One region of the Sphingobium tyrosinilyticum genome, then DNA from elsewhere that is predicted to be linked to it. Evidence: predicted binding sites of a transcription regulator. Region 1 holds the regulator's gene; each other region holds the start of a gene.
The links. Region 1 encodes LexA, which represses DNA repair genes until DNA is damaged. Its sites were predicted from a motif close to GTTCCNCNCTTGTTCT; they were not measured.

Region 1 (6,889 bases):
TGTTCAAAGATATCCCCTCACCCTTCACCGCAACCCGCTACCACTCACTCATCGTTGAGGACATCCCGCAAAGCCTGGTGGTTAACGCCAGCAGTGAGGATGGATCGGTCATGGCCTTTCGTCACCAAAGCCTGCCCATCCACTCGGTTCAGTTCCACCCGGAAAGCATCGCCACGGAATATGGACATGAGATGCTGGCCAACTTCATGCGCATCGCCGGCATTCCCGTCCGCCAGCGCGCCGCCGCCTGACTCTCCGCAGCTTTGCAGCCAGGCGCTTTCCTTCGGTGGGGCTGAAGCTGTCGAATCCCTCGACTCAAGCCCGGCAGAATGATTAAGGCACAAGCGATGACCCGCCTGCCCGATCCGACGACGCCGCTGAGCGCAGCCGAAGCCGCCCACGCCTTCGACCTGCTGTTCGACGCTGACCTGCCAGAAGCGGAGATCGCCGACTTCTTGGTGGCAATGGCGCAGCGAGGCGAAAGCGCAATCGAGATAGCCGCCGCCGCCCGAGCCATGCGCGCTCGGATGATCCCGGTCTCCGCCCCCGCTGGCGCGATCGACGTGTGCGGAACAGGCGGAGACGGCCACCACACGCTCAATGTCTCCACAGCCGTATCGCTGGTTGTTGCAGCCGCGGGCATCCCCGTAGCCAAGCATGGCAACCGCGCGGCTTCCTCGAAGGCGGGCGCAGCCGACACGCTGGAAGCGCTCGGCCTCAACCTCGACCGCGCCGCCGAGACCGCAGAAGAAACCCTCGCAGACCTCGGCATCTGCTTCTTATTCGCTCAAAAGCATCATCCGGCGCTCAAGCGTTTCGGGCCGATCCGCAAGGCTATCGGTCAGCGCACTATCTTCAACCTCATGGGTCCGCTCGCCAATCCTGCAGGCGTACGTCGCCAACTGGTCGGCATCGCCCGGCCCGCATATGTGCCCATCTATGCCGAAGCGCTCGCCGATCTGGGCGTCGATCGGGCGATGATCGTATCGGGCGACGAAGGACTGGACGAACTGTCTCTCGCCGGTGGAAATGACGTTGCCGAAGTGACGGCCCAAGGTATCATCGCGATGCGCCGTCTAGTTTCCGCCGACGCTGGCCTCCCCACTCACCCCGTCGAAGCCATCCGAGGCGGCGATCCCATTCACAATGCCGCCGCCCTTCGCGCAATGCTTCAAGGAGAAGAAGGCCCCTATCGCGACGCGGTACTGATGAACGCAGCCGCCGCCCTCATGGTGGCTGACGCCGTGACCGATCTGCGTGAAGGCGTCGAAGAAGCGGCCGAAACCATCGATCGCGGGCTTGCCAACGCGCTGCTCAATTGCTGGATTGCCTATAAATGACCAACAAGCTCATCGAAATTTGCGACACGAAGCGCAAGGACGTGGCCCGACGCAAAGCTGCGATCACCGTCTCGACCCTGCACGCCCGCGCCGCCGAACAAACGCCCCCGCGCGGCTTTCGTCATGCGCTGGACAGCGCCGCCCGCTCGGGCTTCGGCCTTATCGCGGAGGTCAAGAAGGCGAGCCCTTCTAAGGGCCTGATCCGGGAAAATTTCGATCCTCCGGCCCATGCTCAAGCTTATGCCGCCGCTGGCGCAGCTTGCCTTTCGGTCCTCACCGACGAACCTTATTTCCAGGGCCATGATGATTATCTCATGGCGGCCCGGTCCGCCTGCTCGCTGCCGGTGTTGCGCAAGGATTTCATGGTCGATCCCTGGCAGGTGCTGGAAAGCCGGTCGCTCGGCGCAGACGCCATCCTCATCATCGTTGCCGGGCTTGACGACGGACAGATGGCCGAAATCGAGGACGCCGCGTTGGGCCTTGGCATGGACGCCCTCATCGAAGTGCACGACGCCCATGAATTGGAGCGCGCGCTCAATCTTCGTTCCCGCCTCATCGGCGTCAACAATCGTGACCTGCGCGACTTCAGCGTAGATTTCGCCCGCACCTATGAGTTGGTCGGCCAAGCACCCGAAGGCTGCACTTTTGTCGCCGAAAGCGGCCTTGGCAGCCATGCCGATCTGGTCGCCATGTCCGAACATGGCGTCCGCTGCTTCCTCGTCGGCGAAAGCCTGATGCGTCAGCCCGACGTCGAAGCCGCGACGCGCGCTCTCCTTACCGGCGCATGAGCAACCTTACCCATCTCGACGAAGATGGCTCGGCCCGGATGGTCGATGTCTCGGCCAAGGCTGTGACAGCCCGCGAAGCCGTTGCTACTGGCCATATCCGAATGACCGAGGACGCCGCCGCCGCGATTGCCCAGGGGTTGGTCAAGAAAGGGGACGTCCTCGCCGTTGCGCGCGTTGCCGGGATCATGGCGGCTAAGCGGACCGCCGACCTCATTCCGCTCTGCCACCCCATCGCGCTGACCTCCGTCAGCATCGACTTCACACTTGAAGCCGCCGGGGTCACTGTATCCGCGACTGCCCGAACGGCCGGACAGACGGGTGTAGAAATGGAAGCGCTCACCGCCACTTCGGTAGCGCTGCTCACCATCTACGACATGGCCAAGGCGCTGGATAAAGGCATGGTCATCGGCGACGTGCGCCTTCTCGCCAAATCCGGCGGCAAGTCGGGCGACTGGCGCGCGGCATGAGCCTGCTGCCGGTCGCGGAGGCCCAGGCCCGGCTGCTTGCCCTCGGTCCCCGCCTCCCCGCCGAGGAGCTACCCGTCTCAGCCTGTGCTGGTCGCTGGCTCGCTCGAAATATCCTTTCCTTGCGGGATCAGCCTTGGGCAGACCTCTCCGCGATGGACGGCTACGCGATCCGCGCCGCCGAATGGCCCGGCCCCTGGCGCGTCACAGCCGAAAGCACGGCTGGCGGTGCCCTTCCGCCGTCCCTGGCGCCCGGCGAAAGCTGCCGCATCTTTACCGGCGCACCATTGCCGCCAGGCGCCGACACCATCCTCATTCAGGAAGATGCTGACCTCTCGAACGGCCTCGTCCACCCCCGCGGCCCAGCCCTCCCCAGAGGCCGTAATGTCCGGCCTGCCGCCTCGGATTTCCGCAATAACCAATTGCTGCTAAACTCAGGTGCAGCTCTCGGCCCGGCGCAGATCGCCCTGGCCGTCCTGGCGGGCCACGGCGCGCTCCCGGTCGGCACTCGCCCTCGGATCGCTCTCCTATCCACCGGCAATGAACTGGTCCCGCCAGGAGCGCCTACGCCGCCGGGCCACCTGCCCTGCTCCAACGCTCCCATGCTTGCCGCGATGCTCGGCGCTCTGAGTTGCAGCATCCTCGACATCGGGATTATCCCCGACGATCTCGATGCCATGACACGGGCGCTGGAGGATGCCAGCCAAGCCGACATCATGGTTTCAACCGGCGGAGCATCCGTCGGGGACCATGATCTTGTCCGTCCCGCGTTCGCAGCAGCGGGCGGCGATCTTGAGTTCTGGAAAATCCGGATGCGGCCAGGAAAACCGCTGATGGCGGGAAGACTGCGCGACGCCATTTTCCTTGGCTTGCCTGGCAATCCGGTCTCGGCGTTCGTCACCGCAACCCTGTTCCTTCTACCGCTCGTCCGGCATATGGCCGGAGCAGCCGATCCGTTGCCCCGCATCGCCAGCGCGACGCTGGCCGCCCCCTTGCCCGCCAGTGGCGAACGGGACGATTATCTTCGCGCCTTTCACACCGACGATGGTATGATTGCAGTCACCTCGCAAGACAGCGCAGCAACCGCCGCCATGGCTCAGGCCGACAGTCTCATCCTTCGGCCTGCGGGCTCACCGCCAGCAGCCGCTGGCGACCAGGTAACCGTTCTCCCGCTCAACTCATGAGAAAGGGGCCGCAAAGCGGCCCCTCCCCCGGATACAAACCGGACGCTGATCAACGCTGCTGCTTGTCGTGACCGCCCTTGTCCTTCTTGCCTTCGCCCATCTGGCCTTGGCGGTTTTCTTGCTGTTGCTGACGGCCGCCTTGACTTGAGCGGTCACCACCCTGTTGGCGGCGCTGGTTGCTGTCCTGGTCGTTTTGGTTCGCCATCTTACTCTCCTATTCACCCTCTTTTGGGAAGGCTGCCAGATAACGGCCAGACGGCAGGTCCGTTCCTTTCGTTACGGTTCGTGCAAGTTGCTTGACTCGCCCCCTTCCGTTTCCTATGCGTTCTCCATCCGTTCCATGGAGGACAAGCAGGCATGCTGACGCCCAAGCAACAGGAATTGCTCAGCTTCATTCAAAACAGGCTGGAGGAAGGCGGCGTATCGCCCTCCTTCGAAGAGATGAAGGAGGCGCTTGACCTGCGGTCTAAATCCGGCATCCACCGGTTAATCAACGCACTGGAAGAACGCGGCTTTATTCGGCGCTTGCCTAACCGCGCTCGCGCGCTCGAAGTGCTCAAGCTTCCAGAAGCGATGCATCGCGCGCCGAAGGGGATCGCCCCGCCGAAGCCACAGCTTGCCGCCAAGCCGCCCCTCGCTGCAAATGATGTGATCGACATACCGCTCCATGGCAGGATCGCCGCGGGTGTTCCGATCGAGGCGCTAGAGGGTCAGAATATGCTATCCGTTCCTGCCGCTTTACTCGGCGCAGGCGATCATTATGCGCTGGAGGTGTCTGGTGACTCCATGATCGAGGCTGGCATCCTTGATGGTGATTTCGCTCTCATTCAACGGACCGAAGTTGCGCGCGAGGGGCAGATCGTCGTCGCCCTTATTGAAGATAGCGATGCGACGCTGAAATATTTCCATCGCCAAGGACCCAAGGTTCGGCTCGACCCTGCCAACAGCGCCTACGAACCGCAGATCTATGATACGCGGCAAGTGCGCATTCAGGGAAAGCTGGCAGGACTGCTGCGCCGCTATAATTGATTTGACGGGCGACGTGCCGGTCGCCTGGAGGGCTGAATGATCCAGGGATGTGTGTCGCCGGGGACTTTTCCGGTCCGCACCTCCCCGTCATCCAGGTCAATGGCAAGCCCGCCTGTCCGCGCCAGCAGCCGCCGGTCCGCCTTCAACCAGCGCGGTCGGCACCAAGGCGGAAGGCGGCGATCCGCGATCACGATGTCAGCACGCGCGCAATCGTGCGCGAGCGTCTCTCGTGGCACCAAATCGCCGGTTCGAGTCACCAGCAGTCGCCACATGCGGCCGCCGCCCGTTAGAGCCACCATGCATAGATCTTTCGAACAACTTGCCTCCGGCAAATCGGCCATGGCAGCCAGAGGCCCTTCATGCCCCGCGCTTTCCGCCATCATGTCGCGGACATAATCACCCGCTCGTTCGCGCAGGATGGCCATGCCGCCCTCTGCGCTTCGCACCGCGACATGACGGCCATCGGCAGTCACCAATATCTCGGGCGGCGAAGTCGTCACTATGACCAGGATCCCTGCAGCAACCGGCGCCAGTCCGATCCATCGCCAGCGACTCCGCCCCAACAGGCAGCAGAGCCCCCCCAGAACCATCATGCCGAACACGACGTTCGGCACCACAGGGGCAGTCGCCACCGCCCACGGACTCGCTGCGACGCTGTGCGCTAGCCACAGCAGTAGATCGATAGCCCGACCAGTTAGCCACCATGCGGGCGCTCCAAATCCCACAAGGTCAAGTAATAAGGCCAGCGCCTCGAATGGCATGACGACAAAAGTGGTCAGGGGAATGGCGATCAGATTAGCAAAAGCGCCCATCATTCCCGCCTTGTGAAAGTGAAAAAGCGCGATCGGGGCCAGCACGAGCTCCACGGCGAACCCGGACAGCAGCAAAACGGCTAGGGAGCGCGCGAGGCGCTTGACCGTCCCTTCATCCCGCTGGGCTGCGAAGGCGCGAAACCGCGGATGCTCGCTCAATGCAACAATCGCGATCACGGCGGCGAAGCTCATCTGAAAACTCGGCCCGGCCAGTGCCTCGGGCCAGAGCAATAGAACCAATAGCGCGCCGGCAGCGATCAGCCGCAGCGTTATCGCTTCGCGGCCAAGCGCGAGCCCTCCCAATACCAGCAGCGCCGCCACACAGGACCGGACCGTCGGCACTTCTCCCCCGGTTAGCAGCGTGTATCCAATGCCCGCCAGCGCGCCGCCGCCCGCAGCGATCAGCATCAACGGCCAATCGAGCGCCGCCCGCCGATTAAGCGCCATGATCCGCATCAGCAGGAAAACGACTGCCCCAATCAGGGCAGTGACATGCAAGCCGCTGATAGACAGTAAATGCGCTAGGCCGCTGCGGCGCATAGCCTCCGCGTCCGCTTCGGTGATCGCACCTTGGTCTCCGGTCGCCAAAGCAGCCGCGATTCCCGCCCCCTCGCCCTCGCCATTCTGCAATATATGCGCAAACAGGCGATTGCGAAGCGGGGGCGCTTCTACCGATGGCTGCAGAACAACAATCGGCTTCAATGCACGTCCGGTGGCTCCAATGCCTTGGAAATAGGCGCGGCGAGCGAAATCATAGCCCCCCGGCAGACTTGCCGGCGCGGGCGGCATTAGGCGCGCCCGGAATCGGATGACGGCTCCCCGTCCAAGCTCCGCAGGAATGTCGGTTGCCGCAATATTCACGCGGATCAGCGCCGGCAGCCCGGACGGATCGATCGGCCTAACCGCCACGCGACTCATTTGCTGCGCTGGCACCACATCGGCAGATATGACCTCCCCCGTCACCTCCATGAAGATGGGCCGGGGCAATGGGGCTGTACCGAAAATGGCCGCTTTTCCCCATATCAGCAGACAGCCCCCGCAAGCGAGCAACCCGCCCAGCACTACCATTTGGCGCAGCCGCGCTCCCAGAGGAAGGAGACAACCCGCACTCGTGATCGCAACCGCGCTACAGCAGAAAGCAAGCCATTCCAGCTTGTTAGGCAGAGAAATCCAGGCGGCTATGCCTATCCCCAGCGCCACCGGAACCCACAATCCCAACTGTTCGCGCTCTGCCTCCAGCCCCTGTTCCAGTCGCGCAAAAAGGGCCTGCAC
Region 2 (6,889 bases), on a different contig from region 1:
GTCCTGCAATTGCCCGACATTGTGGCGGACGTTTCCAACCTCCTCAAGCGCTTGCTGGGCGAAAGCGTAAAGCTTGAGGTCAGCCATGGCCGTAACCTCGGCGCGGTGCGTGCCGATCCGGGGCAGTTGGAACAGGTGATCGTCAATCTAGCCGTGAATGCGCGCGATGCGATGCCGGAAGGCGGCGTCCTCAATATCCAGACCTATTCCGTTCCGGCGGCCAAGGTGCGGGAGATGCGGCAGGAGATATTGCCTGCCGCCGACTATACGGCGTTGCGCGTGTCCGACACGGGCCTTGGCATCCCGCCCGACATATTGTCCAAGATCTTCGAACCCTTCTTCACCACGAAGGAACTGGGTAAGGGCACCGGTCTTGGCCTCTCGACGGTCTATGGCATCGTCAAACAGTCAGGCGGCTATATTTTTGCGGAATCCGAACTCGGCCGGGGCGCCAGCTTCGTCATTTATCTGCCGGTCTATCAGGGCGCTGACATGGAGCAAGTCCAGCTGTCCAAGGCTCCGGTTAAGCGGAGCGAAACCTGGGGCACGGGAACCGTCCTGCTGGTCGAGGATGAGGATATGGTGCGCGCCGTTGCGGAACGCGCCCTCGCCCGCCAAGGCTATAAGGTGTTGACCGCCAATGATGGCGAACAGGGGCTGGAGGTGCTGGCCGGGAACGAGAAGATCGACCTGCTGATATCTGACGTGGTCATGCCCAATATGGATGGTCCGTCGATGGTCGCCAGGGCGCGAAACAGCCGTCCCGACCTCCCCGTGTTGTTCATGTCGGGCTATGCCGAGGAACAGCTGCGCAAATCGATCGACATCGCCAATGTCGCATTTTTGCCCAAGCCTTTCTCCGTCAGCCAGCTGGCGGAGGCCGCGCGCGACGCGTTGGCGATGCGGCCCGCGGTGGATTGAACTTCTTGAACGATCAAGCGTTTATGCTGGTCGGCGCGCCGATGATAAGATGGCGAGCGTAACGAAAATAGGGGATCGCACATGTCGGACAGCAAGACCATCCTGGTGGTCGAGGATGAAGCGATGATCGGCATGATGCTGGAAGATTATCTCGACACCCTAGGATACCGGTTGCATGCTATCGCTGTGTCGGTTGAAGAGGCGTGCGATCATGCGCGCAGGGGCGGCTTTGACGCCGCGTTGGTCGATTGCAATCTTCAGGGCGAAAAAAGCTGGCCCGTCGCCGACCTGCTTGCAGAAAGTGGCATTCCCTTCATTTTCGCTACGGGCGGCATGGCCGATGATGTCCCGTCGAGCCATTCGGACCGTCCGACGCTGGCGAAACCCTATACGATCGGGGCGGTTGAGCGCGCTTTGACGAAGGTGCTCGCAGTCTAATAGGAAAATTCCGTTCCCCTCTTGTTCTTGAAGAACAAAGGGGATACGTAGTGGCCAAGGCGCCACTGAATCGGCGCTTCCGCTTGACAGGGGATAGGCCGATGACAGCAATGCTCTCACTCATCGATTCCAAGAAGACAGGGACAATGGACAGACAGAAAGCATTGGAAGCGGCCCTTTCCCAGATTGATCGCGCCTTTGGTAAAGGCTCGGCAATGAAGCTGGGCAGCCGCGAGAAGATCGAGATCGAAGCGATCCCGACCGGATCGCTGGGGCTCGACATCGCACTCGGAATAGGGGGCCTGCCGCGCGGTCGCATCATTGAAATTTACGGGCCGGAAAGCTCGGGCAAGACGACGCTGGCGTTGCATGCCATCGCCGAAGCGCAAAAGACGGGCGGCATCGCCGCCTTCGTCGATGCCGAACATGCCCTTGACCCTGCCTATGCCAAGAAGCTCGGCGTCGATATCGACGAGCTGATTGTGTCACAGCCGGATACGGGCGAACAAGCACTGGAGATCGTAGATACCCTCGTCCGCTCCAACGCGATCGACGTTCTGGTGATCGACTCGGTTGCAGCCCTCGTCCCTCGCGCGGAAATTGAAGGCGAGATGGGCGACAGCCATGTCGGCCTGCAGGCCCGTCTGATGAGCCAGGCGTTGCGCAAGCTGACAGGTTCGATCTCGCGCTCCAAATGCCTCGTCATCTTCATCAACCAGGTCCGCATGAAGATCGGCGTCATGTACGGGAATCCGGAAACGACGACCGGCGGCAATGCGCTTAAGTTCTACGCCTCGGTCCGTCTGGACATTCGCCGCACCGGCCAGATCAAGGATCGCGACGATATCGTCGGCAATGCAACCCGCGTGAAGGTGGTGAAAAACAAGGTTGCGCCACCGTTCAAGCAGGTCGAATTCGACATCATGTATGGTGAGGGCATTTCGAAGATCGGCGAGATTCTCGACCTGGGCGTTAAGGCTGGCGTGGTCGAGAAGTCGGGGGCCTGGTTCTCCTATGACTCGGTTCGCATCGGCCAGGGCCGCGAGAACGCTAAGACCTTCCTCAAGGAAAATCCCGAAATGGCCGACCGTCTGGAACGGGCCATTCGCGGCAAGACCGAAGAGGTCGCCGAAGGGATGATGACCGGACCCGAAGCGGAGGATGATGGCGAATAAGCGCGGCAAGCGCCTGCGGTCGGATCAGCCGCAGGACAGTTGCGTGGCTCTGCCCGCCTCTCGTTTCATGCACTGAAAAGGCCCGTCCACGCTTCACCGCGGGGCGGGCCTTTTACCTTTGCGCTGGCGCGGGACAAGGATCGGATTGGGCGCCTGTCATGCCGGCTCAAGATCGGAGGGCGGTTTCTTGGGCATGACCTTGCGGGGCGTTCTGCTCTGTCGGACCGCGAGATTTTTCTTGAGCTTCACTCCCTGCAGGCCCCAGTCACCAAAATGCACCCCCGCCAACAGCGTGAGGAGGCCATACATGAACAAGGTGATCGTAAGCGGTAGCGCCAGAAGAACGTCCAGGACCTGTTCAGTCGGTGTTTCCACAGGGCCCACCCTGTCGATCCCGAACAGGGCGAGGCCATCTTCCAGGGAATGGCCGTCCCATTCTCGCCGGAACAGCCATTCGCCCGCCTCTATGGCCAATATGGGCGGAGCGATGAGCATGGCGGCAAGGCCAATGATGACCATCGCTTCGCTCAGCAGTTGCACCCCGAGATTTGTCAGACGGCGCTTGATCGTGGAATCGTTCGCCGGTTCCTTCGGTGCTGCGAGTGTTGCACTTCCACTCTGTCCGGCAGCAGCGGACGGGTGCGTGTCCAGGAAGCCGTACCGGTCCAGTTTCGTCAGCATGCGCCGGTTCAACTGAGATTTGCAGCTATCCTCTATGAATTTTTGTTGATCAATTGTCAGCTCTTCGCGAAAGCTGTCGGACTGTCCTTTTCTCATCCGCAAGGCATCTGCATCCGATCTGTCATAGACATGACCGGGAATGCCCTGGGCAAGTTCCAATGCCTTCAGTTTTTCAAAAGACGAATTCTCCACGGCATATTGTAGGGCTTGGGTGTTGACCGCTTCACCCAGGAAGTTGAGCAACTTTTCTACTTCTGACGCCGTATGGGCCAGTAGATCCTCATAATATATGATATGATGATCATGCCGTGCGAGGCCAGTTGACCAGCTATTCATATATTTTATGTAGTGCGGCAGGCCCCGGTCTTCATCCACAAGGAAATCGTCAATGTTGCCGCGGAAGGACATCTTGTGCCGCGTGACATGGTGATAATCGGACGTGAGTACCGCCCGCGGATCACGGATCAGAAATATGACCGGAAGCCGGCTGGGCAGGGTCGTTTTGAAGCGCAGATGGGTGGAAGGGATCAAAGGAAAGGAAGCCTCTTCCGATCTGCGGACGAAGGCCGGTATGCCGCGCACAGGATCCAAATCAAAATTCGGCGCAAAGGTGAACATGCTCTGCGTTGTGATCGGAGAATATTCGCGCGACGCGAGGAAATATTGCGCCAAAATAAACCTCAGCCATGTCCTGCCTGACTTCGGATAGGAAGCGAGAAGAGCCGTCGCGGCACTGGATACCAGCCGCAGACTACGGGCTGAAGAAATCCGGCGGGCCAGGAGAGAGGGAGCCTGGGTGAGTGAGGCGATCAGTGGCGTGTCCATAAATATAGATTAGCTTGGCAAGCCGCTGGCGTGTGGAACTTTTCTGGATGATGGCCAAAGTGTGTAACGAAGGTGAAACAGTTTCCTTGCTGTCCTAATCTGCGCTAACTTTATTGACAGGAGGGATGCGACCCCCGAAAAGAACATATAGAGAACATTTATATGGTCGAGTCGGTGAACACGCTTGCAGCCCTCAGGCGGCACATCGCATCGTTGGAAGGAATTCCAGCAACCCAAGAGGGTGCGTGCATCGCAACCGGCCATAGGCCCTTTGACCAGGCATTTCAGGGCGGTCTGGCGCAGGGCCGCATACATGAACTGTTCGGAAATGAGGAAGATGAAGGTGCCACCGCCGGTCTATCCCTGATTCTCGCTCATCTCGCAGCGAACGAGTCTCCTCTGTTCTGGCTGCGCCTCGCAAATGGAGCGGCCGGACAGCCCTATGGCCCCGGCCTTACCGCGCTCGGAATAGATTCCGCCCATTTGTTGATCGGGGTCATGAAAGATGAAGCGCTGCTGCTGCGCGCGGCGGTCGATGCACTGCGTTGCCCCGCATTAGGTGCGCTCGTGATCGAATTGCGAGGGCGCGCCCCGCTCCTGGACTTGACCGCCAGCCGTCGTCTCGCGCTCGCGGCGGAAGCATCAGGGGTTACCGCCTTTCTGCTGCGCATCGGTGGTGATCCGGCGCCCAGCGCAGCTGACACGCGCTGGCGGGTGACGGCTGCGCCTTCCGTGCCACTGGCGGGCAATGCGCCGGGAATGACCGCCTTTGACCTTAGCTTGCTGCGCCGCCGGTCAGGACCCGACGGCATGACATGGCGCCTTGTGTGGAACAGCGACCGGGGCGTGTTTGGAGAAGAATGCGATGAACGCCATAACCGGAGAAGTGACAGTGCGGACTCGCTGTTATCTTGCGCTGTGGTTCCCGTTCCTCCCGCTCGACCGGCTGCGCATCGCGCGGCCTGATCTCTGGACGGCAAAGGGGCAGGATGCCCCCGCTGTCATTGTCGAGACGGTTCGCGGGGCGATGCGGCTCATGGCGTTGGACGCCGATGCGCTGGCGATCGGCCTCAGCGCTGGAATGACGCTGGCCGACGCGCGGGCACGCGAGCCCGATCTGCGAGTGTTCGAAACCGATCCCCATGCCGATCAGGACTGGCTGGAGCGGCTGTGCGACGGCTGTGCCCGCTATACGCCGATCGCTGCGCTGGATCCGCCCCAGGGGTTGATGCTCGACATCAGCGGCTGCGCGCATCTTTGGAATGGTGAGGAAGCGTTGGCGCGTGAGGCGATGGAGCGGCTGGAACGGCACGGCATGCGTGTGCGCCATGCGCTGGCGGGTACACCCGAAGGCGCCCACGCGCTCGCCCGCTTCGCCTCCGTCCCTGCCGCTGACGAGGATGGCGCCCTGCGGCGCCTGCCAATCGAGGCGCTGGGGCTGGAGGAGGAAAGCGCGGTTGCGCTGCGCCGGGCAGGGTTGCGCACGGTGGGAGACCTCGCCGCGCGTCCCGCGCCAACCCTGGCGGCGCGTTTTGGCGAGGAAGCGGTGGATGCGCTTCACCGCCTGCTGGGCCTTGGCCACCGCCCCCTTGCCCCGCGTCGCCCGCGCGCCGCTGTCCGCATTGAACGCCGCTTTGCCGAACCATTAGGCAGCACCGCCTATGCGCTTCGAACCCTGGAGGGAATGGCCGCAGAAGCGGGGGAGCGTCTTGGCGAACGGGGAGAGGGTGGGCGCCGGTTCGAGATATTATTCTTCCGCACCGACGGCCTCGCCTTTCCGCTGCGGGTCGAAACCAGCCTGCCCGTGCGCGATGCGCCTTCCATCATGCGCCTGGTGCAGGAACGGATCGACAGCCTCTCCGACCCGCTCGACCCTGGTTTCGGGTTCGACATGCTGTGCCTCGTCGTGCCCCAGACTGAAAGGATGGCCGCCACCCAGCTGGCGTTGGAAGGCGGAGAAGCGCGTCGCGAGGAAGCGATCGCCGCGCTCATCGATCGCCTTTCCGTCCGTACGGGCCGGGGACGAATCCAGCGTCTCGAGCCGCGCGACAGCCATATTCCCGAACAGGCGCAGCTCGCCTTGCCTGCCGTCGAAAGCCGCATGCCATCCAGTTGGCCGCGTCAGTCCGATCCAGGCGACCCCCCGATGCGCCCCATCCACCTGTTCGATCCGCCCCAACCTTTAGAGGTGATAGCGGAGGTTCCCGACGGCCCTCCGCATCATTTTCGCTGGCGCCGAGGGGCGCATGAAGTCACTCGTTATGAAGGGCCCGAGCGGATCGCACCTGAATGGTGGAAGGCGAAGGATGGCGCCTTGGCGGGTGAAAGCATCGGCCTCACCCGCGATTATTACCGGATCGAGGATGCGCGCGGGCGGCGCTACTGGATTTTCCGCCACGGCCTCTACGGCGCAGAAGCCGCCCATCCACTTTGGTATATCCACGGCCTGTTCGCATGAAAGGCCGGGGCTATCCTGATCCTGCCAAGCCCAAGTCGATCGATCGGCGCGAGTTGAATGTGATCGAGGCGGCGAGGGGGAAGGAGAGGCTGAAGCGGGCCGAGCCTCGGCGACCGGCCAAGGAAGGGCCTGCTTTTGCGGAATTGGTGGCCGCAACCCATTTTTCCCTCTTGCGAGGGGCATCGCATGCCTCCGACATGGTCGCGCAGGCCATCCATCTTGGGCTCACAGGATTGGGCATTGCCGACCGCAATAGCGTGGCAGGTGTTGTGCGCGCGCATGTGGCCCGCAAGCGTGCGCCAGAACTCGCCAAGGCCCGCCTGCTTGAAGCCAAAAAGGAAGCGGGCCAGCCATTGGGGCTTACTGAGGAAGAGGAGCAGGCGTGCAAGAC
Region 3 (6,889 bases), 170 kb from region 1:
GTGCCGAGCGGGATGCTGGCCGTGACGCCTTGCAGATTGTTGGCGCGGGCGTTGTGGACGGTGAGCTTCTTGCCATTGCCCTTGCGGCGCTTGGTCGGGACTTCGATGCGGCGGGTGCCGTTCAGATAGTCCGCGGTCAGGCTGTCGCGGTGGGCGAGCAGTTCGTTGAGGCTGCCTTGGGCGACGATGGTGCCGCCATGGACGCCGGCGCCCGGTCCCATGTCGACGATATAGTCGGCGGTGCGGATCGCGTCCTCGTCATGCTCCACGACGATGACGGTGTTGCCGAGGTCGCGCAGGCGCTTGAGGGTAATGAGCAGGCGGTCATTGTCGCGCTGGTGCAGGCCGATGCTGGGCTCGTCGAGGACGTAGAGGACGCCCGACAGGCCGCTGCCGATCTGGGAAGCGAGGCGGATGCGCTGGGACTCGCCGCCCGACAGCGTGCCGCTGGTGCGGTCGAGGTTGAGATAGTCGAGGCCGACATTGTTGAGGAAGCCGAGGCGCTCGACGATTTCCTTGAGGATGGCCTTGGCGATCTGGTTCTGCTGGTCGTTGAGCTGCGCGGGGAGGGTGGAGAAGAAGCCGAGCGCATCGACCACCGAGCGGCGGGTGGACATGGAGATGTCCTCGCCCGCGATCTTGACGGCGCGGGCTTCGGGCTTGAGGCGGGCGCCGTGGCATGTCTCGCAGGGCATGGCGGTTTGGTACTTGCTGAGTTCCTCGCGCATCCAGGCGGATTCGGTCTGGAGCAGGCGGCGGTTGAGGTTGCCGATGACGCCTTCGAAGGGCTTTTTGACCTCGTAGGACTTCTTGCCGTCGACGAAGCGCAGGGTGACGGGCTTACCGGCGGTGCCGTGGAGGATGATGACCTTCACCTCCGGCGGCAAGTCGATCCAAGGCTTGTCGAGGGTGAAGCCGAACTCCTTCGCGAGCGAGCCGAGGACCTGCATATAATAGGGGCTGGGCGGGTTGGACTTGGCCCAGGGGACGATGGCGCCCTTTTTGAGGGTGAGATGCTCGTTGGGGACGACCAGTTCGGGGTCGAACTCCTGCCGCTCGCCGAGGCCATCGCAGGCGGGGCAGGCGCCTTGCGGGGCGTTGAAGGAGAAGAGGCGCGGTTCGATCTCGGGGATGGTGAAGCCCGAGACGGGGCAGGCGAATTTTTCGCTGAAGACGATGCGGTTGGCGGGGATGCCTGCGTTCTTCATTTTGCCGGTGGATTCGGCTTCATCCTCGCGGCCGGGAACGACGCCATCGGCGAGGTCGATATAGGCGAGGCCGTCGGCGAGCTTCAGCGCCTGTTCGAAGCTGTCCGCCAGGCGGGTGGACATGTCCGCGTCCACGGCGAGGCGGTCGACGACGACTTCGATGTCATGCTTATATTTCTTGTCGAGGGCGGGGGCGTCCTCGATCAGATACATTTCGCCGTCGATGCGGACGCGGGTGTAGCCCGCCTTCTGCCACTCGGCCAATTCTTTGCGATACTCGCCCTTGCGGCCGCGGACGACGGGGGCGAGCAGGTAGAAGCGGGTGCCTTCGGGAAGCTGGAGGACGCGATCGACCATCTGGCTGACGGTCTGGGCGCTGATCGGCTCTCCGGTCGCGGGGGAGTAGGGGATGCCGACGCGCGCCCAGAGCAGGCGCATATAGTCGTAGATCTCGGTGACGGTCGCGACGGTCGAGCGCGGGTTGCGGCTGGTCGTCTTCTGCTCGATCGAGATGGCGGGGGAGAGGCCGTCGATATGCTCGACGTCCGGCTTCTGCATCATCTCCAGGAACTGTCGGGCGTAGGCGGAGAGAGACTCCACATAGCGGCGCTGCCCCTCGGCATAGATTGTGTCGAAGGCGAGGGAGGACTTGCCCGAGCCGGAAAGGCCGGTGATGACGATCAGGCTGTCGCGCGGGAGGTCGACATCGACGCCCTTGAGGTTGTGCTCGCGCGCGCCGCGCACGGAAATCGTAGTGAGACTCATGGGCCGTGTTGTTCCAGATTTGTTCTTTGGGGGCAAGTTTATCGCGCGGATATGGGTTAGCGGACCGTGGCTCGCAAGCGGGCATGCTTTCCGGCGCGCGCATGCGGCGGGTGGTCGAATGGTAAAGTGGCCTTAACCTGTTTGGGCCTATGAAGGGTGACGGACTTGCCGCATCGGCGGCGTCCTGATCAGCGAGCTTTAAGAGAGATCCTGGGTAGCCCGACAGCATCCCGGATACGCCCCCGGCCATCCCTTGCGCCGGGGGCGTTTTTTTGGGCGCTGGACTCTATTTTACGCTACGAAAATAAGGCTTTTTGCCTCGACAGCAGGGCTGCATCTCTTTATTGGCGCGCCTTGCTGATGGGGAGGACTGACGGGTCCCAGCCTGCCCATTTCAATCGCGGCCAGATCCCCGGAGAGCGACGGCCGCAGCATTTTGAAATAGGGGGACCCAAATCATGTCGATTGTTGCAAAGATGGTTGCGGTAAGCGCCTGCGCTCTGATGAGCACGGCGGCGATGGCGAGCAGTATTCCGTTCGAATCCAACGGCCGCACCGTCGAAGTGGGCTATCAGGACCTGGATCTGGCGAAAAAGGCGGACCAGCGCGAATTGACGCTGCGCATCCGCCGTGCGGCCGTGAAGGTGTGCCCGGGGCGGTCGGTGCAGGAATCGCGGTCCTGCCAGTTGGCGGCGCTGGATCATGTTCGGGAGCCTATGGCTGCCGCGATTGCGAGCGCTCAGGGGCGGGATGCCGGACAGTTTGCGGAAGTGAGCAAGGACAAGGTGCCTGGCTCGGCGGATTGAAACGGTCCTGCCGTGATAAGTGAAGGAAGGTCCGGTTGATTGCCGGGCCTTTTTTCTTGGGGTGCGCGCGGGCTTCGACAGGCTCAGCCCGAACGGGGGTGGGGGTGGATTGGGGGAGGGACTATCGGGCGGAATGGATGGAAGCGTCTAACCTCCGTTCCGTTCGAGCGTAGTCGGGCAAGCGCATGTGTGTGCTGCCTGTTTCTCGACTTCGCTCGAAACGAACGGGGTGGGGGAAGGCTTCCATGGCGCCCGCGCGGAACCGCCGATTGGCGCTGGCCGTTGATCGGGCGAGGCGCGCATGATGCTTGCGCCGAGGAGAGAGCGATGAGCGACAAGACCGATATCCGGCCCAACAGCCGTGAAGAGGCGCATGACGAGCGCCCCACCGACGCGCAGGACCATGCCGTGACCAATGAGGAAAAGTTGGATGAGGGGCTGATGGACAGCATGGATGCGTCCGATCCGCCGGCGGCGACCGCTCCGGGCGATCATGGCGATCCGGTGCCTTCTTCGGGCTTCCATGAAGAAGATGAAGATGAGGAGAAGGCGGAGCGATAGACGGCGCTGATATTGGTGATATGATCAGCTTCACAGGCGGACCGGATCGGCGGATGGCCGGGCGGTTCGCCTTACCGGCGAGAGGAGCCCTGTTGATGCCGACTTCCACGACCCCCGCGATCGAACGCATTGCCCGCGTGCTGGCCGGACGCCAGCTGAGCCTGAACGGCGAGGGCAGCGATCCGCATGCGTCGGGCGCGGTGGACGCGAGCTGGCAGAAGCATGTGGATGACGCCTATGCCATATTGCACACGTTGCGGGAGCCCGATGAGCAGATGGCGCAGGCGGGCGATGTGGCGGTGTGGCGCAAGATGATCGGGGCGGTCCTCGAACGGCGGCCCTGACGCCGTTGGCGGTCTCGCTTGCGCGTGGCATAAGCGCTGCATGAACGGGCCTGCACTGAAGATCAAAATCCAGATTTATTGTGGCGACGAGATCGCCATGGGCCCCGGCAAGGCGGACCTGCTGGACGCGATCGCCAGCGAGGGATCGATTTCCGCGGCGGGGCGCAAACTAAAGATGAGTTATCGCCGCTGCTGGATGCTGGTGGACGTGATGAACCGTTGCTGGGCGCGGCCGCTGGTGCAGACATCGACCGAAGGCGCGGTGCTGACGGAATTGGGGCAGAGCGTGTTGGCGCAGTATCGCGGGCTGCAGAAGGCGGTATCGAGTGCTGCGGGGCGTACGCATTGGCCGGCGCTAGCGGAGCAGTTGAGGGGAGAGCCTTTGCCGGTGCAGGGGTAGGAGCGCTCGACATTCAGCCTGTCGGGGTCTGAAAACGATAGAAGCTCGCGGCTTTTCTCGTCTCAATTTCCGCGCTTCGGTGATCACCATCTTTGAGTATGCTGCGCTCCGATGCTGGAACATCAGGCTATTCGGCGCCTCTGAACTGCATGTCGAGCGGGCCTGTTTACGACAGCGGTGCGAGGGCAGGTCCGGCTATTCCATTCGGCGCATTCACAAAATTTACATGTTGCACCGCACAAAGAAACATGATTCATGAGCATGTCGGCGGAACCGGCGCTTAAGCATTCAGTAACCATGATGGGTGCATGTTCTGCTGATCGACTTGAAGTCGGAGGGCAAGAGCATGGGCACCAATGCAAGACCGGCTGACGGGGCAATCACCCTGGCTGAATTGCGCGAATTCGCCAGTTTCCCGTCTGCCACGCAGCGCTACATCCGCCGATCGCTGGATATCGGCCTCCATCGCCGCGACGCCATGAAGCTGTGGTCGCGCGACATGGTGGAGGAAGCGAGCATCCGCGCGCAGGCCCGCATCTATGGGCGGCTGGATGAGATCAAGGCGCGGGTGCCCGATGACAGCGGGCTCGACCAGATGGAGCCGTTCATGGCGCCGCTGGTGACGATTTCCGCCTTCGACCTGGGTCAGGACAGGCTGTGCAGCTTTTCCTCCTATCGGTTCCTTTACGAGCGGCTGCTGGGGGCGGGGGCCCGGCCGTGGCTGCCCGGAGCTTTCTGCGCGGCGGCGAGCCTGCCGCATCTGCATCCGGAAAAACGCCGGGCGCTGCTGCAGTCGATCAGCGAGGCGGCGGCGACCGCGGTGGGCTGGTCGAACCGCGAGCCGACCTTCTATCCGGAGTGGGTGGAGAAGGTGGATATGAGCAAGGCGAACTGAGTTTGGAGCCTGGCCCACTTTTGGGGGCTGGGGTTTAGATGAGGTTTTGGACGGGGCGCGACGGGCCGAAAGGGCACGTTGCGCTTTTGTCTTTTTGGATGGTCTGAAGACGCTGCGATATTGGGGTCAGGGGGAAACCGACGGGGCAGCGTTCAGCTATGGCCTTCGATAGCGAAGCCAGCCAACATTTCGGCAAGCGCTTCGATACCCTCTTCGCTGCCGTTCAACGCCGCTGTGAGCGCATCCTCCACTTTTGATGCGACGAATTGCGAAGGCCCCGCATAATCGAGCGACCATGTCAGGAAACGCCGGTGGTCATAGGGGCCTTCTGCTATGGTGTGAACATCGCGATGGCGGGGGTCCTGAAGGATGGACCGCTTAAGTTCGGCGATACCTTCAGCAGGGCCTTCAAGATATTGCGCGAACCGCCGGCCGGTAAAAAGCAGTGCGCCCGTAACGCTCAACGACGCATTGCGCGGTATGGAAATATCAACGATTTCCCGGACATGATCTGGAGCGTCAGCATCAATCAGCTGGCTCGTGCTTATATATAACCATCGCTCGAACATGCTCTTGTGGTATACAGCTGTACAAGAGTAGTAAAGGCGAGGCGCAGGTGGGGACCTGTTTGTGCGCCTCGCCTTCCTTCTTGCCGGTCCCCGGGGGAGGAGTCCGGCCGATCGAAGAAGCCCTGTTTACTCCCATTATGGTTAAGCGCGGATTTCGGTCATTCGTCGTAAAAATACGACATCACGCTGGTCAGCCCTCTTAAAGAAGCACGCGCTAGGGGCCGCTCCGTATTGGACGGAGGCGGATTGATGTTTTCTCCTAAAGGCGAAACATTTCAAATCGGAGACAGTGGGGCTGACAACCGTCGGCACCCTCGCAAGACGGTGTTCAAATCCGCATTGCTTTATCCGGTTCTGGAGGAAGCCAGCCTCATCATTTCCAACGTATCGAGTCACGGCATCAGCGGTCGCAGCGCCTTGAACCTGTCCCTGCGACAGCAGGTCCACATAAGCTTCAATGCCGAGGAATTTCTAACCGCCGAAGTGCGATGGACGCATGGTGATCGATGCGGCTTGCTGATGGAAGAGCCGCTATTATGGCTTTCGGGCCAGGATACGCTGATGGAGCATTTGACCGGCGACCAGGAACCAAGGGAGTCGCGCATCACGGTGGACTTGCGGGCCACTTTGGTGACATCGGCGCCCGTCATGGTTGGAACAATTCGGAACATGTCCGCCGAAGGTATGATGATCGAGACCCATGCCTTGAGAGAGGGAACAAGAGTCCTTGTGAAGAGCCGTGACCATAAGGTCCGAATGGGACGCGTCCAATGGTCGAGCGGGGGCATGGTGGGCCTCTTTTTCGAACGAGGGATTTAACAGCCGGTCCAGCCGGGAACCGAAAGCCGATATGCGCGTTCGGGCGCGGGGAGAGATACTAAATCGCCATGACCGCCACGTGCCCTGTCTTCATCGTCCTTAGCGACGGCGACATGCGCCGGGCATTGGTCAAAAAGCTTTCTGCATTAGGCTATCAGCCAACACCTTTCGTGAATGGCAGCGACTTCGTTCAGTCGTTGAGCTTCCTCCCTGCCGGGGTGTGCATCGTGGATCTGGATCTTCCCGATATGAAGGGAACTGCGGTTCTCGAGGATTTGCTTTCCACGCGAAGAGATATTCCCCTCATCATGACATCATCGACGGCTGACATGCGGACGGTCGTCCAAGTCATCAAAAAAGGCGCCGATGATTTCATAGAGCAGCCATTTTCCGACAAGATATTATTGGCGACTATAGAGCAAGCATGTTCACTCGTCCCCGCCAGGGCAGAACGGCACCAGGAAAAAATTCGCGCAAAAAATTGTCTTTAGAGTCTGACAGCCAGGGAAATTGATATCCTGC

Region 2: ACFO3E_RS01225 (ImuA family protein) is a predicted target of LexA. The motif match lies at 4,181-4,196, and genes of this name have one in related genera.
Region 3: uvrA (excinuclease ABC subunit UvrA) is a predicted target of LexA. The motif match lies at 1,984-1,999, and genes of this name have one in related genera.

What each region holds. Positions count from the first base shown of each region.
Region 1 covers NZ_JBHSFZ010000064.1:390,782-397,670, forward strand. Annotated here, with positions in the region: gene ACFO3E_RS19440 (anthranilate synthase component II) at 1-251, shown strand, start outside; gene trpD (anthranilate phosphoribosyltransferase) at 348-1,340, shown strand; gene trpC (indole-3-glycerol phosphate synthase TrpC) at 1,337-2,128, shown strand; gene moaC (cyclic pyranopterin monophosphate synthase MoaC) at 2,125-2,595, shown strand; gene ACFO3E_RS19460 (molybdopterin molybdotransferase MoeA) at 2,592-3,776, shown strand; gene ACFO3E_RS19465 (hypothetical protein) at 3,826-3,981, opposite strand; gene lexA (transcriptional repressor LexA) at 4,134-4,805, shown strand; gene ACFO3E_RS19475 (ComEC/Rec2 family competence protein) at 4,796-6,889, opposite strand, start outside.
Region 2 covers NZ_JBHSFZ010000001.1:245,073-251,961, reverse strand. Annotated here, with positions in the region: gene ACFO3E_RS01245 (hybrid sensor histidine kinase/response regulator) at 1-921, shown strand, start outside; gene ACFO3E_RS01240 (response regulator) at 1,003-1,359, shown strand; gene recA (recombinase RecA) at 1,461-2,534, shown strand; gene ACFO3E_RS01230 (sulfotransferase domain-containing protein) at 2,691-4,040, opposite strand; gene ACFO3E_RS01225 (ImuA family protein) at 4,203-5,006, shown strand; gene ACFO3E_RS01220 (Y-family DNA polymerase) at 4,906-6,498, shown strand; gene ACFO3E_RS01215 (error-prone DNA polymerase) at 6,495-6,889, shown strand, end outside.
Region 3 covers NZ_JBHSFZ010000064.1:560,708-567,596, reverse strand. Annotated here, with positions in the region: gene uvrA (excinuclease ABC subunit UvrA) at 1-1,973, opposite strand, end outside; gene ACFO3E_RS20290 (UrcA family protein) at 2,432-2,779, shown strand; gene ACFO3E_RS20285 (hypothetical protein) at 3,107-3,340, shown strand; gene ACFO3E_RS20280 (hypothetical protein) at 3,436-3,684, shown strand; gene ACFO3E_RS20275 (winged helix-turn-helix domain-containing protein) at 3,725-4,084, shown strand; gene ACFO3E_RS20270 (hypothetical protein) at 4,431-4,979, shown strand; gene ACFO3E_RS20265 (BLUF domain-containing protein) at 5,132-5,548, opposite strand; gene ACFO3E_RS20260 (PilZ domain-containing protein) at 5,780-6,367, shown strand; gene ACFO3E_RS20255 (response regulator transcription factor) at 6,436-6,858, shown strand; gene ACFO3E_RS20250 (response regulator transcription factor) at 6,862-6,889, shown strand, end outside.